2 regions of the Ectobacillus sp. JY-23 genome follow, and region 1 is predicted to be linked to the other one. Evidence: riboswitches for the same ligand, from Rfam matches in the RefSeq annotation. Region 1 holds a riboswitch; the other holds the start of a gene.
What was found. A riboswitch is a leader RNA that binds a small molecule or an ion and turns the genes downstream of it on or off. The one in region 1 is predicted to bind S-adenosylmethionine.
Positions count from the first base shown of each region.

Region 2: it holds a riboswitch for S-adenosylmethionine, as region 1 does, so the genes downstream of both, MUG87_RS07850 (methionine biosynthesis PLP-dependent protein) here and metE (5-methyltetrahydropteroyltriglutamate--homocysteine S-methyltransferase) in region 1, are expected to answer to the same signal.

Region 1 is NZ_CP095462.1:3,763,635-3,771,475, reverse strand. It holds gene MUG87_RS19070 (CBO0543 family protein) at 1-200, shown strand, start outside; gene MUG87_RS19065 (CPBP family intramembrane glutamic endopeptidase) at 431-1,078, opposite strand; gene metE (5-methyltetrahydropteroyltriglutamate--homocysteine S-methyltransferase) at 1,018-3,258, opposite strand; cobalamin riboswitch at 3,400-3,581, opposite strand; SAM riboswitch class I at 3,626-3,728, opposite strand; gene MUG87_RS19055 (DUF4397 domain-containing protein) at 3,876-4,658, shown strand; gene MUG87_RS19050 (class F sortase) at 4,612-5,136, shown strand; gene MUG87_RS19045 (sensor histidine kinase) at 5,257-6,600, opposite strand; gene MUG87_RS19040 (response regulator transcription factor) at 6,600-7,274, opposite strand; gene galU (UTP--glucose-1-phosphate uridylyltransferase GalU) at 7,290-7,841, opposite strand, start outside.
Region 2 is NZ_CP095462.1:1,497,535-1,505,375, forward strand. It holds gene metH (methionine synthase) at 1-3,379, opposite strand, end outside; gene MUG87_RS07845 (bifunctional homocysteine S-methyltransferase/methylenetetrahydrofolate reductase) at 3,376-5,184, opposite strand; SAM riboswitch class I at 5,267-5,377, opposite strand; SAM riboswitch class I at 5,544-5,655, shown strand; gene MUG87_RS07850 (methionine biosynthesis PLP-dependent protein) at 5,833-6,942, shown strand; gene metC (cystathionine beta-lyase) at 6,939-7,841, shown strand, end outside.

The DNA of each region.
Region 1 (7,841 bases):
TTCAAGCACTGTTTGCGCACAAAGGTATGTTCGTTTACGACAATGGCTGGAACAGCCTGCATAATATTTGGCTCAATATCGTCTTATTCACTTTCGTAATCATACACTATCGCAACCCAGCGATTGCCATTTTGTTAGCAATTCCAGCTGTAGCGCTGTTTCTATTCATATTTCCGGTACCGCTGGACAGCCTAAAATAGAGGGGTGATCCGATGTTGATTCAAGATATATTTTCTGTGCCCGTCTTTCTTGTATTATTGTTTGCCCTTTATATCACCTTGGCGCTGTACTTAATTCGGGTTGAAGGGCAAAATGAATCGTAGGAAAAGCCGCATTGTGCGGCTTTTTTGTGTAGTTGCCAAATCATTGTGAAAAGTCGCCAGATTTTCTTGAAAAGTTGCCAGATACTCTCATAAACCCGTCAAATTATCTAAAGCAACGGCAAGAGTACCAGTAAAAACAGGTCAAATACTAGATGTGAGAGCACCGCAGCCTGTAAGCTGCCTGTGCGGCGGTATAATTCTCCCCAAACAAAGCCCCCAATGAGCGCGGCGATGACAAGAAGTATGCTGCCGCTTGCCACATGTGCGCCCGCATAAAGCAGGATGCTCGGCACCATACCCAGCCGCGCGCCGATGAAGCCCCGCCAGAATAGTTCTTCTCCTGGGATGATAACCAAAAACAAAACGAGATAATGCCACCACGTAGCCGGTGAGACTGCCGCGTACAACTCCGTTAAGCTAGCAAGAAGCGGCAGATCTAGTATCATGATAAGCCATTTACCAAGTGCAAATACACTGTAAAGTAGCACACCTGATAAAACAGCAAGCCAAAACGTGCGCATCTTCATGCGCACGTATAGAAATCTTTGTTTGCTACAGGCCGTGATAATGAGCGTCAGCATACTGACTGTGAACACCGGCCAAAAGTACAATGTCTGGGAAAAACTAAGTAGCAAAAGCAAATAAGCGATGATTACATACAAAACAGAGACCTTCTTTCCAAAACGAGTTGCTTCTATTGTATCACCGCTTCGAGCTGTCGTCTCGCTCGCTTGGCGGCCTGTACCATGATGCACAGCCCTGCTACCGTTTCATCAATGCCTCTTGTTTTTAACCCGCAATCCGGATTAATCCAAATTTGCTTGGGATGCAATACCTGCAGCGCGCGGGCGATGTTACGTTCGATTTCAGAAAGCTTTGGTACACGCGGGCTGTGGATGTCGTATACACCCAGGCCAATTCCCTTCTCATACGTGTGTGTTTCAAATGCGCCGATGAGTTCACCGTGGCTTCTTGACGTTTCAATTGAGATCACATCGGCGTCGAGCGCAGCAATTGCTTCTATAATGTCTTCGAAATTGGAATAACACATATGTGTATGAATTTGCGTTGTGTCGCGAACAACTGTTGTTGCCAGCTTAAATGCATATACCGCATCGGCAAGATAGCTGTCCCAGTGCTTTCGTTTTAACGGTAATCCTTCTCTGAGTGCAGGCTCATCAACCTGAATCATACGGATGCCATGATCTTCGAGTGCTTCTACCTCTTCTCGCAAGGCCAAGGCAATTTGATTGGCAACATCGCGGCGCGGCATATCATCGCGGACAAACGACCAGTTTAAAATGGTAATCGGCCCTGTTAGCATACCCTTGACCGGTTTGTTAACAAGCGACTGTGCGTATAGTGTTTCCTTCACTGTCATTGGCGCTACAAAGGCCACATCGCCGTAAATGAGCGGTGGCTTTACGCAGCGCGAGCCGTACGACTGCACCCAACCGTTTTGGGTAAATTGAAAGCCGGCTAGCTTTTCACCAAAATACTCGACCATGTCCGTGCGCTCAAATTCGCCGTGCACAAGCACGTCCAGTCCTATTTCCTCTTGCATTTCGATCCATTTTTTAATTTCGGCACGAATGTACGCTTGATAGGTAGCATCCGGCAGTTCGCCCCGCCGCCATGCCCGGCGCTTTTGGCGCACCTCGGCAGTTTGTGGAAAGCTACCGATGGTCGTGGTTGGCAGAAGCGGCAATCCGAAGCGAGCTTGCTGCAGCTCGCGGCGCTCGGTGAATGGAGAATTTCGTTCCACTTCGGCAGGCAAGTTCTGCATAGCTTTACGTACCGCTTCATGATTACGTGCAGGTGAAGCAGCGAGCGCCTGAAGAGCTATACTGCTTACTTCTATTGCCGCTGAATCTGCACCTGTTGCTAACAAAACAACCTCAGCCAGCTTTTCATCGGCAAATGCCAGTGCGTTTTGTAAGGTATCCTCAAGAGATTCTTCTTTTACGGTAACTGGTACGTGCAGCAAACTAGCTGACGGCTGTACAAGCAGACGGTCGTTTGGTACAATTTTTGTCAATTGTTCAAGTACATGCTGCTTACTTTTTAGATCCGCGCGCCACACATTGCGCCCATCGATTACACCCGCCGCCAAGTATTTCTCCTGCGGAAATCCATACTGCTGTAGCGACAGCAAATTTTCACCGCGGTCATGTACAAAATCAAGACCAATAGCATCGACCGGCAGCTTTACCACCTCTTTGTAGCGTGTTATGCTGTCAAAATATGTTTGCAGAATCAAGCGGCTATTTGTTGCCTTTCGCAGTTTCGTATATGCAGCGTGCAACACCTCAAACTCTTCATCAGAAAGATCGGTTGCCAAAATCGGTTCGTCGATTTGAATCCACACCGCTTCCTGGAGCTCGGAAAGTACCTGTTCATATAGCGGAACTAGCGCTTCCACCGCGCGTTTGAAGCTTTCATACCCCTTTGATAGCTTCACTAGCGTAACTGGGCCCAGTAGCACCGGCTTGCCGTGAATGCCAATTTCTTTTGCTTCCTCATATAAACGAAGCGGCCGGTTTTCAATTAGCTTTGGTGCTACATCATCCCATTCCGGTACGATATAGTGATAGTTTGTGTTGAACCATTTCGTCATTTCCGCCGCCACCGCCGTGTCATTACCACGTGCGATATCAAAATAAGTACGTAGTGACATCTCTTGCTGCGCAAAGCGCTTCGGCACAATACCGAACATGAACGCCGCGTCCAGTACATGATCGTAGAAGCTGAAATCGCCGACCGGGATAAGGTCGATGCCAATCTCCTGTTGTTTACGTAAATGATGAAGACGCAGCTCCTTCATCTCCTGTAAAAATGCTGTTTCTTCCAGATCACCAGCCCAAAAACGTTCGAGCGCATGCTTCCACTCCCGCTTCTCTCCAATACGTGGATAACCTAAGTTTGAACTTTTCATATTTCCCCACTCCTTTTGATTGTGTTCTCAACAAAAAATCTCCCTTTTCGGCGAAAAGGGAGATTCATACGCATCACTAACTAGAGTTGAGACCTGGTTTTCCCAACACGTATGCATCACTCCTCTCTATTCATCCGTAGAGCACAAGCGCATACAACAGGCAGGTCTCCTGGCTTAGGTTCATTGCTTCTTATTCCTTCCCGTTTTTCACAGTGGTTCTAATAAGTCGCTCCCCATCACAGTGGCGGGACCGCGCCGGATTGTCACCGGTCTTCCCTTTTAAGCCGCACGATATGTGCGTCACCTGATGCATTTGATTATGAAATTAAAAAAGCCTCTCAAAGGAGAGGCGGAGTTCCGTGATCCTCTCTTATCTTTCAAAGCATGATGCTTTGCTGGATTTGGCACCTTTTCTTTTGAATGGTTGCCGGGCTTCATCGGGCCAGTCCCTCCGCCGCTCTTTATAAGAGTTTTATTATTCAGAATTTAATGATTATCTTAACAGCTCTTCTTATGCTTGTCAAACTATTTTTTTGGAACAATTTACCTGGTTTCCATATTGTGTGAATGCACACACTCATATTGTAATGCCAAACATATACATAGGAGGAATACACATGAAAAAAATATGGTCTTTACTCGTTTCTGTGATGATGCTTGCCTTGTTCACAGGTCAAGCACTCGCAGGCGGCTCTCAGGCGATGGTACGTATTGTGCACGCTTCTCCGGACGCACCAGCTGTTGATGTAGTCGTAGATGGTAAAACAGCGGTACAAGGCGCAAAATTTAAAGATGCGACAGATTATTTGAAATTGGCTCCTGGCTCACATAAAGTTGAAATTTATGCAGCAGGCACAGTGGCACAAGGAAAACCTGTTATTTCACAAAATCTATCTGTGGAAGCAGGCAAATCTTACACAGTAGCGGCGATTAACAAGGTAGCTAACCTAGAGCTTTTGGTTATCAATGACGAAACAATGACTTCACCAGGCAAAGCAAAGGTACGTGTAGGTCATCTGTCTCCTGATGCTCCGGCTGTTGATGTAGCAGTGAAAGGCGGCGCAGTCTTATTCCCGAACGCTTCTTTTAAAGCAGTAACAGATTTTAAAGAGGTAGATCCGGCAACACTTGATTTAGAAGTACGTGCAGCAGGCACAAACAATGCGGTATTAAGTTTGCCATCTACAACGCTAAAAGCAAATACATTGTACACAGTTCTTGCGGTTGGTCTATTAAACGGCACACCAGCGCTTGATGTCATCGTATTGACAAATACAGCGGCGCCAAATATGCCAAAAACAGGTCTTGGCGGTATGGAAACCATGAAAAATGTTGCTGCGATAGCGGCTGCAGGTGCGGTATTTTTCCTATTTCGCAAAACGAAAAAAACTTCTAAGTAGTCTTATCCTCTTCTTGCTGGTACCGTCGGTCGCACATGCGGCACCTACAAGAATCAGCATTCCGCGCCTTTCCCTACAGGCGCAAGTCATACCGGTGCAGCTCACAACAGACGGCGCCATGGAGGTACCAAGGGACGTGAAAAAGGTCGGATGGTACGCGCTTGGCCCCGCACCTGGCGAGCTTGGTACTGCCGTGCTGGCCGGACATGTGGATAACTACATTGGACCGGGTATTTTCTTCTACTTGAAACGGATACAGCTCGGTGATGAAATTATGGTATACGACGAAGACGGTAAAAGGCTCACGTTCATCGTCTTCCAAAAAGAGATTTACCCCTTTGATCAAGCCCCCGTCGAAGAGATTTTCGGCGCGGCGGACGGAAAGTATTTAAACATCATCACCTGCGACGGCCGATATGACCGGCGAACGGAGAATCATGAAAAACGGCTGGTCGTATATACGAAGCTAAAGGAATAACCGGTTCTCTTGGAGGACCGGTTATTTAGTATCTGGTGAATTTCACTGGTAATTTGGTTACTTTCGTAAAATATCCGGCGAGTTTGCCAGATATTCTGGTCACTTTGAAAAAGAATTTGGTCACTCCCCGCTCGGTAGCACAACATGAAACGAGCTACCGCTCCCTAGCTCACTTTCTACTTTAACATCTCCGTGATGTAATAATACGATTTTCTTCACAATGGCAAGACCTAAACCATTGCCACCAGCAGATCTTGATTTATCGACCTTATAAAAGCGTTCAAAAATATGAGTTTGTTCCTCTTTTGCAATGCCAGGTCCGTAATCTTTAATGGTGCAGATGATATTCGAATCGCACGCGACAAGCCTGATATGAATGATGCCCTGTCTCAGCGTATAGCGAATAGCGTTCGTAAGCAAATTAGTCCACACTTGTTCTAGCAAATCTTCATCGCCTGTAAGAAATGTTTTTGGCAAACCAATGTCCAGCTGCAGCTCTTTCTCCTCCCATTGCGGCGCCAAGGCGGACAATACCCGGCGAATTTGCTCATCAACGCGATAGCGCTTCGGATGAAACGGGTGCTGTTCCGCATCCAATGAAGCCAATTTCATTAAGCTTCTCCCAAGCTGTGACAGACGGGCGCTTTCTTGTTCAATAATGTTTACATATGCAAGACGCCAGGTTTCCGTCTCCTCGTTTTTCAGCGCCTTCGCAAAGCCCTGAATGGATGTAAGGGGCGATTGTATTTCGTGTGAAACAGCGGCGACAAATTCCTGCCGCATCTCTTCAATTTTATTAAGCTCATGCGTCATTTGGTTAAATTGCCGCGTTAGCGTTCCGATTTCATCGCGTGAATGGACAGGTACATTGATATCATATTTCCCTTTTCCTACCTGTTCCGTTGCTGCAATCAGCCGGCGAATCGGACGAACTAAGATATGTGAAACATACGCAAACAGCAGCGTTCCGATGACTAATATAACCGCAAGCTGAATTAGCTGAATTCGTTGCGCCTCCCTTATAGGCGGCGCAGGGCTAGCATGAACGAACAAAGCGTACGTTTCTCCGTTTTCTTGAAACGGAATACCCACTGTGAAGGATGCGGGGGGCTTCATCCTTTTGTCAAAATCTGAAGAATATACAGCGCCGCCTAGTACACGCCAGACATCTGCTTGTGCAATTGGTACGGGTGGTCCGCCTGCCGCTTGTTGCCCCATATTCCTGTCATAGACTACAAAAGTGTACCTTGCTATACCTGTGTGAGATAAAAACGAAGCGGCATCGTCTATGTTGCTTTTGCCATACAAATGTGCAAACTCTTGCGCAGCTCGCATCATGTCATTTGCAAAGCGTTCCCTAATATCCCGCTCATTGACAGCAGTGGCCAAAAGAAATGCGACAAGCATACTTAATACAATTGCAAGAAAAAAAGAACCGACAATTTTGCCGTAAATCGTGCGCACTATGTCGTAACCTCCACTTTATAGCCAAGGCCGCGAATTGTCGTAATCACAAAACCAGTATCTCTCTCAGCGCAACGCTCGCGCAGGCGCTTAATATGGACATCTACAGTCCGTTCATCCCCTTCATAATCATAGCCCCAAATGCGTTCAATCAATTGTTCGCGCGTGAAGATTTTTCCTTCTTCACTTCCCAGCACAAACAGCAACTCGAACTCCTTTAACGGCAAAGTCGTAGACTCGTTTCTGATAACCATTTCCAATCGCTTGCGATCCAATTTCGTGTTGCCAATATGCAACACATGACTCGCGGCAATTCGGTAGCGCTTTAACAGTGCCTTCACACGAGCTATCATCTCAAGTGGATCGAACGGCTTTACAAGATAATCGTCTGTGCCGACCTTAAAACCCTTAAGTTTGTCTTGCGATTCACCGCGCGCCGTAACCATTAAAATTGGGATATCGAACAAGGCTCGTATTTCTTCAGTTAGTACCCATCCGTCTTTGTACGGCATCATAACGTCTACAACTGCCAGATCCATTCGATATTCCTCGAGCTTTCGCCAAGCCTCCTCTCCGTCTTGCGCCTCGATAATCATAAAGCCTTCCTGCTCCAAATAATGGGCGATTAGACGCCGGATATGTGCGTCATCGTCTGCCACGAGAATCCGAACCATGCCCGTTCCTCCTTACTATCCCTTTTTCTTCTCAGCTTCTAGCAATTGTTCTAAATAGTGTAGCATCTGTGATCTTAGCTCCGAGCGCTGCAGTCCGATTTCCGCGATGGCCTTCATATAACCAAGCTTGTCTCCAATATCGTAGCGTGCGCCTTGCAGCTTGATTGCTTGTAATCCCTTTATATGACGCAATGCGTCCGTCAGCTGGATTTCATTTCCTGCACCGCGTTCAATTTGTTCCAATATCAAAAATACGGAAGGCGGTAAAATATAGCGACCCATCACCGCCAAATCGGAAGGTGCCTGTGAAACGTCTGGCTTTTCTACTACATCAAGTACCTCATACACATCATTTTGCTGATACTGCGGCTTGATTATACCATACTTGCTTACCTCAGAAAGCGCCACCGGCTGTACGCCAACAACAGGCTTGCTCGTTTCCTCGAATAGGTTCAGCAGCTGCCGAAGCGCCGGGGTTTCCGACACCATAATATCGTCTCCAAGCAGCACCGCGAAAGGTTCGTCACCAATGAACTGCTGTGCGCACAGCACCGCATGACCTAGACC
Region 2 (7,841 bases), 1.6 Mb from region 1:
TTACACTAAAATATCTTGCTTCCGGATGTGAAAATACCATTGCCGTAACCGAAGCCTCGGGGTTCATCATATAACCGTCCGTCAATTCAACACCAATTTCTTCCGGACGTAGCAAACGAAACAATTTTTCTTGATCAGCAAGCTCCGGACACGCTGGATAACCGAACGAAACTCGAATGCCTCTATATTTCGCACGGAAGCGCTCCTCCATTGTCATACGCACCGGATCCGGAAAGCCCCAGCGGTCACGAATTAACATGTGCGTATATTCAGCCAAAGCCTCGGCCAATTCAAGTGCTAATGATTGAATGGCATGACTGCGTAAATAATCTCCTTCTTGCTTCCACTTTTCAGCTACTTCTCGTACACCAGACCCGACAGTAACGGAGAAAAACGCTACATAATCACGTTCTGTTGGATGCAAGTAGTCAGCAAGAGTGCGATGCGGTGTTTTTTGTTGACGAGGAAAAGTGAAGCTTTCAAGTCGTTTCTCTTGAGATGGATCATAGATATAAATATTTTGTCCATCTGCTTTAACAGGGAAAAACTGATATACAACTTGCGGACGAAGCCAAGTTTCTTCCTGTAGCAACTCATCAATAAGCGCGTTTAATTCAACAGCTTTCACATCTCCTTGTGCCAATAACTTTTGTACATTTCCTTTCACACCAAGATGATGACCAAGGAGCATCTGTCTGTTTAAAAAGGGCGTAATATATGACACAGGAATATCTTTCATAACGACACGTTGCAATGTATGAGGACGCAATACTTCCGCCACTTCTAGTGGAACAGGTACATATTCTTCCGGTACTATTGCTACTGAAGGGGCAACCGTTACCTTTTTTTCTCTTTTTTCTACGATTAGCTTTTCACGTTCATCAGGACGCTGTAAACGATTGGCAAGATCAAGGCCGTTCATTGCATCACTTGCATATAAAACCAAACCTTCATAAGATGGTGAAATGCGTGTATCTGTAAACTTTCGTGTCAAAGCTGCTCCACCTACCAAAATCGGCACATGAATATCGGCTGCCTTTAGATCTTCGGCTGTGGTAACCATCTGCTGTGCAGATTTCACCAGAAGACCAGATAAGCCAATAATATCAGGTTTATGCTCCTGCACTTGGCGAATCAACTCATCCGAGCGAATATTAATACCCAAGTTGACGATTTCAAAGCCATTGTTTGCTAAAATGATCTCAACAAGATTTTTTCCAATATCGTGTACATCTCCTTTGACTGTTGCCAGTACAACCTTTCCTTTCTTTTTCACATCTGTTTGCTCCATATGTGGTTCCAAATAACTTACCGCTGCCTTCATGCTTTCTGCACTTTGCAGCACTTCCGCCACAATGAGCTCATTATTGTTAAACAAACGTCCTACTTCATCCATACCTGACATAAGTGGTCCGTTGATAATATCAAGCGGCTTCTGCCCTTCATCTAAAGCAATTTGCAAGTCATCAAATAAACCTTGCTTTGTTCCTTCTACAATATAATTTGCTAACCTTTCCTCCAATGTAAATGTTTCTTGCACCTCAACACTTTTCTGCTTTGCAACGCGGTAAAAGGCTGTAAATTCTTCCAGTGTCTGTTGATTTGTTTGAAACAGCAAGCGGTCTGCCAACGCTTTTTCTTCATCTGAAATAGAAGCATAGCGCTCTAGCTTTTCAGTATTAACGATTGCATAGTCAAGACCCGCTTTTGTCGCGTGATATAGAAATACAGAGTTTAAAACCTCTCGCCCAGCAGGTGGCAAGCCAAATGAAATATTACTAACACCAAGTATTGTTAAGCATTCTGGTAACGCCTCTTTGATTAACCGCAAGCCCTCCACAGTCGCTAGAGCCGATCCTATATATTCTTCATCGCCCGTTCCGACTGGAAATACAAGTGGGTCGAAAATAATATCTGAAGGTCTCACACCGTATGTTTCAGTCAACAACTTATAACTTCTTAGTGCGATTTCCAGCTTCCTTTCCGCGGTGACCGCCATTCCAATTTCATCAATTGTTCCTACTACAATTGCAGCACCATATTTATGCAGAAGAGGAATCACCTTCTCAAAGCGTTCTTCTCCATTTTCGAGATTAATAGAATTTAAGATCGCTTTACCTTGGATATAGGTAAGTGCACGTTCCATTACTTCTTCGTCAGTAGAATCAATAACAATGGGAACCTTCAGCATTTTGGTCACAGTTTGTAAAAACTTTTCCATATCTTCTTTTTCATCGCGATCAGGATCTGCCATACAAATATCAATAACGTGGGCGCCCCGCTTCACTTGCGCCCTAGCTATTTCTGCTGCTTCTTCGAATTTTCCCTCAGCGATTAAACGTTTGAATGCTCGAGAGCCAATGACATTGGTGCGTTCACCTACAAAAAGTGGGCGCATGGATTCTTCATATTGTAGGCTCTCGAGGCCGCTTACAGAATGACCTTGTCTCACTTTTTTGGTTCTCGGCGAAAGCGATACAAGCTCCTGTTTCATTGCACGGATATGAGCCGGTGTAGTTCCGCAGCATCCACCAACAATATTTATCCAGCCTTCTTCTGCGAATGCTTGGACTTTTTTTGCAAGCGATTGCGGCGATTCATGGTAATGACCGTCTTCGTCGGGCAAACCTGCATTGGGATAACAAGAAATATAACTTTCCGATACCTCATTCAAAGTTCTGATATGATCACGCATAAATTCCGGACCAGTCGCACAGTTCAGACCAACCGCGAGCGGTTTTAAGTGTTCAATAGATAAATAGAAGGCTTCTATACTTTGACCCGCAAGTGTCGTTCCCATAGGTTCAATCGTACCTGAGATCATAAGCGGCACCGTAATACCCGTTTCTTCAAATGCCTGGCGTATTCCGATCGATGCAGCCTTTACGTTGCGCATATCTTGGCTTGTTTCTACAAGTAATACATCCACACCGCCCCGCAATAAACCGCGCGCTTGTCGCATATATGCCTGAATAAGCTCTTCAAACGTAACACCACCTGTTACGCTAATGGCTTTTGTTGTCGGCCCCATTGCTCCTGCCACAAAGGCTTCTTTTCCCACTTCAGCAACTGCTTGTTTTGCAAGTTTGGCTGCTAATTCATTTAACTCTTCATCTAAATGAGATAAATGATAGTCGCTTAATACAATATTAGTAGCTCCGAATGTATTGGTTTCAATAATATCGGCACCCGCTTCTAAATATGCTTTATGGATGGATAAAATAATATCTGGTCTTGTTTTTACAAGATATTCGTTACATCCTTCATATACTTCGCCACCAAAGTCATCTGCTGCTAAATCATATTGTTGAATCATTGTTCCCATTGCGCCGTCAAGAATGAGAATTCGTTCCTGCAATGCTTGTTCAACCCTGCTCATACGTTCGCCTCCTGTTGTATTTTTGCATATTGTACAAGTTCTTCTGTTAGTTCGTAACGCAGAAAAGGCGTAATTAAATAAATGCCATGAAACATTGTTACTGCAGCAGCCAACAGCTCTTTGGAAATGGCCAAGCCCTCTTGTATAGCTTGCTGTGGCTGGCAATCCATCCTTTGTCTAATATTTTCTGGAAGGGTGATGCCCGGCACCTCATAATGTAAAAAATCTGCATTTCTCTTACTGACGAGCGGCATGATTCCTATGAAAATAGGTACTTTTACATGTCTCGTTGCTTCATAGGTTCTTAGAAGTGTCTCCACATCATATACAGGCTGTGTAAGAAAATAATCTGCGCCAGCAGCAATCTTCTTTTCCATCCTTTTTACAGCAGCATCGATATGTCGTACATTTGGGTTAAAAGCAGCAGCCACAGAGAAGGAAGTAGCATCCCCAATTGATTTGCCAAGAGGTGATTTTCCTTGATTCATTTGTTTCATCATAGAAATAAGCTCGAATGAGGAAACATCATAAACAGACGTGGCGCCTGGAAAATCGCCGACACGAGCTGGATCTCCCGTCAAAGCAAGCACCTCATTCATACCCAGGGAAGCAAGACCTAGTAAATGGGATTGTAAGCCAATTAAATTGTGATCGCGACATGTTAAGTGTGTTAACACAGGTATGTTCTGCCTCATTAGCATCGCGCCAAGTGCCATATTAGAAATACGTGGACTGGCTAATGAATTATCAGCCAGAGTAATTGCATCGGCTCCTGCTCGTTTGAGTGCCTTTGCTCCTTCAAAAAAGCGACTCGTATCCAAAGTTTTAGGAGGGTCTAGCTCGACAATAATCGTTCTCTCCTCCTTTGCCTTTTCTGCTAAACTATTACCTGTTTGACGAGAGCGAGCCTCTGCTATGGTAATGATATTTCTTCTCTCTACCTCTTTCCTTAAGACCGGCGCTTGCTGTAATGCTTCTTTCATCGCCCGAATGTGTGCAGGTGTGGTCCCGCAGCAGCCACCAATCAGTTTGACACCTTGATTGGCAAATTGATTCACCATATCTTTAAAGTATTCAGGTGTTCCCTCATACACATATGTACCATCTACATATTTGGGGAGACCTGCATTCGGATAGGCAGAAAGATGTCCCTTCTGTGGAAGGGGCACATAGGTCAAAGATTCAATCATATGAAGCGGTCCCAACCGGCAATTGAGACCGGCAACATCAGCACCAGATTGAAACAATTCAGCAAAGACATCTTCAATATATCTTCCAGTTTGTGTCAAGCCAGCCTCATGTAAAGCTACCTGTGTAATAATGGGGATATCTGTTCTTGATCGCAAAATACGTAAAGCTCGTATTAATTCCTTTTCATCATAGAAGGTTTCCAGGATCAGGCCATCCACACCTTCCTCAAGCAAAGCATACGCTTGCTCAAGCAACATAAACTCACGTTCTGCTTCTGTTGTTATCATGGCTCCCGTATGCTTCACGCCACCAATCGTCCCAAGGATATAAGCACCCTCTGCTCCGACTCTAGCGTTTCTAACCGCGGCTCTATTAATAGCAACAACCTGCTCCTCCAAGCCATATGCGCGCAATTTCCCTTCATTAGCACCATATGTATGTGTTTGGATAACCTCTGCTCCTGCCTCTCTATATTGACGATGTATATCAATGATGCGCTCTGGTTGTTCTAGATTGAGTTCTTCCAAACAACTCTGCAATCCATGAGAATGGAGCAATGTTCCGATTGCTCCATCACCTAGTAAGATACCTTCCTCAATTCTTTTTCGTAACATTCATCGCACCCCTTTTTGTAGGGCGAATAATTTCACAAAAAATCCTCTCCTTTATGAAAGGAGAGGATTCGGAAACATCCGCCCCTTATCACGCAAAACTTGTTGTTTTGCAGGTTGTAGCACCGTTTCAAACAAGTCGTTTGAAGGTTGCCGGGCTTCACAGGGCCTTTCCCTCCGCCGCTCTCGATAAGAGTTTGATACAACTTATGCGCTTTTCATGATAATTTAGCATACTCGCTTTTTAGAAGTCAATAAAAATAAACATAATTATTTTTAATTTTTTAAATTAACAAAAAAATATTGCTTTTTTCTAGGTACTAAGTATACAGTATAAAAAAGACTTCGAACTTCATATGTGTTTCTTATCCAGAGAGGTGGAGGGACTGGCCCTTAGATACCTCAGCAACCATTAACAATTCTGTTAAAAAGGTGCTAACTCCAGCAAATTCAAAGGAATTTGACAGATAAGAAGAAGCGTATTCTGCATTATAAAGCCTTCTTCTTAGAAGGCTTTTTTATGTTAGGCAGTTTTAAAGCCTAGTGTTGAGGATAGGAACTTGTTGATTGGAGCGCAGGGGGAGGCTCTTGCGGAACGCAAAACACTGTAATGGAAAGTAACAACGGCCTTATATTAAAGGGGGAGAAAATATGAGACAGGAAACAAAGTTGGCTCAAATTGGAAACAGAAGTGAACACACTACAGGAACTGTGAGCGCTCCTATTTACTTATCTACAGCTTACAGACATGAGGGGATTGGCAGATCAACCGGATATGACTATACGCGTACAGGCAATCCAACGCGCGAGATTCTCGAGCAGGCCATTGCAGAGCTGGAACACGGAGATAAAGGGTTTGCCTGTAGCTCAGGTATGGCTGCAATTCTTCTTGTACTTTCTTTATTTAAATCTGGAGATGAATTGATTGTATCAGAAGACTTATACGGCGGTACTTTCCGCTTATTTAATGATTTAGAAAACAGATGGAACATTCGATGTAGATATGTATCAACTCATGATCTACATCATATCGAAGAAGCCATTACATCAAACACAAAGGCTATTTTCATTGAGACACCTACCAACCCACTCATGGAAGTCACAGACCTTCCCGGCGTAGCTGACATTGCAAAAAGATATAATTTACTGCTCATAGTTGATAATACCTTTTACACACCGGTGCTACAGCAGCCTATCTTGCTTGGTGCCGACATTGTCATTCATAGTGCCACAAAATATTTAGGAGGACATAATGATGTATTGGCTGGTCTTGTTGTAGCGAAAGGAGCAGCGCTTTGCACGGCACTCGGTCATTTTCATAACGCTTCCGGTGCTGTTTTAAGTCCCTTTGACTCTTGGCTTTTAATGAGAGGCATGAAAACTCTAGCACTGCGCATGAAGCAGCATGAAGAGAACGCAAAAGCCTTGGTTTCTTTCTTGCAGTCTTCCGCATCAGTAACAGATGTCCTGTACCCTGGCAAAGGGGGAATGATTTCATTTCGCTTACAACACGAAGAATGGATTGATCCATTTTTGCAATCCCTTTCTCTCATCACATTTGCAGAAAGTCTAGGTGGTACGGAAAGTTTTATTACATATCCGGCTACTCAAACACATGCAGATATTCCTACTCAGGTGCGGCTACAACGTGGTGTATGCAATCGGCTACTTCGCTTTTCCGTGGGTATTGAGCATGTTGAAGATTTGATACAAGATGTAAAGCACGCACTTTATCTTGTACGCGAGGAGGTTCAAATATGAACCACTTTTCCTTTGATACACGCTTATTGCATAATAAGCATAAATTTGATTCACAAACAGGTGCTGTCAGTGTACCTATTTACCAAACGTCCACTTTTCATCAAACAAATCCCGATACATTTGGCAAATACGATTATAGTCGTTCCGGAAACCCTACTCGTGAGGCTCTAGAAGAGGTGATTGCCGATCTTGAAGACGGTGTGAAAGGATTTGCATTCTCATCAGGCATGGCTGCTATCTCAACTGCCTTTTTGCTCCTATCACAAGGAGATCATGTTCTTATTTCTGAAGATGTATACGGCGGAACCTTTCGAGTTGTAACAGAAGTACTGGCACGTTACGGCGTAGAGCACACCTTTGTTGATATGAGTAATTTACAAGCTGTAAAAAACGCAATTAGACCAAATACAAAGGTACTATATGTAGAAACTCCTTCCAACCCACTTTTAAAAGTCACCGACTTAGCTGCTGTATGTCAAATCGCTAAAAAGCACGGCGCTTTGACTTTTGTAGATAATACCTTTATGACACCTTTGTATCAGCGTCCTTTGTCTCTAGGAGCTGATGTGGTCTTACACAGCGCAACAAAATTTATTGCTGGGCATAGCGATGTAACTGCAGGTTTAGCTGTGGTAAAGGATGCATCTTTAGCAAAACAACTCGGCTTTTTACAAAATGCTTTCGGTGCAGTGCTCGCACCACAAGATGCCTGGCTCGTACTTCGCGGGCTGAAAACATTACAAGTTCGCTTAGAGCGAAGTGCACAAAATGCATCAGCTATGGCTGCCTATCTCGATCAACATCCGAAAATAAAGCATGTACATTATCCAGGGCTTACTCATCATCCAGGCTATGACGTACACCAACGTCAAGCATCACATCCCGGTGCTGTTCTTTCC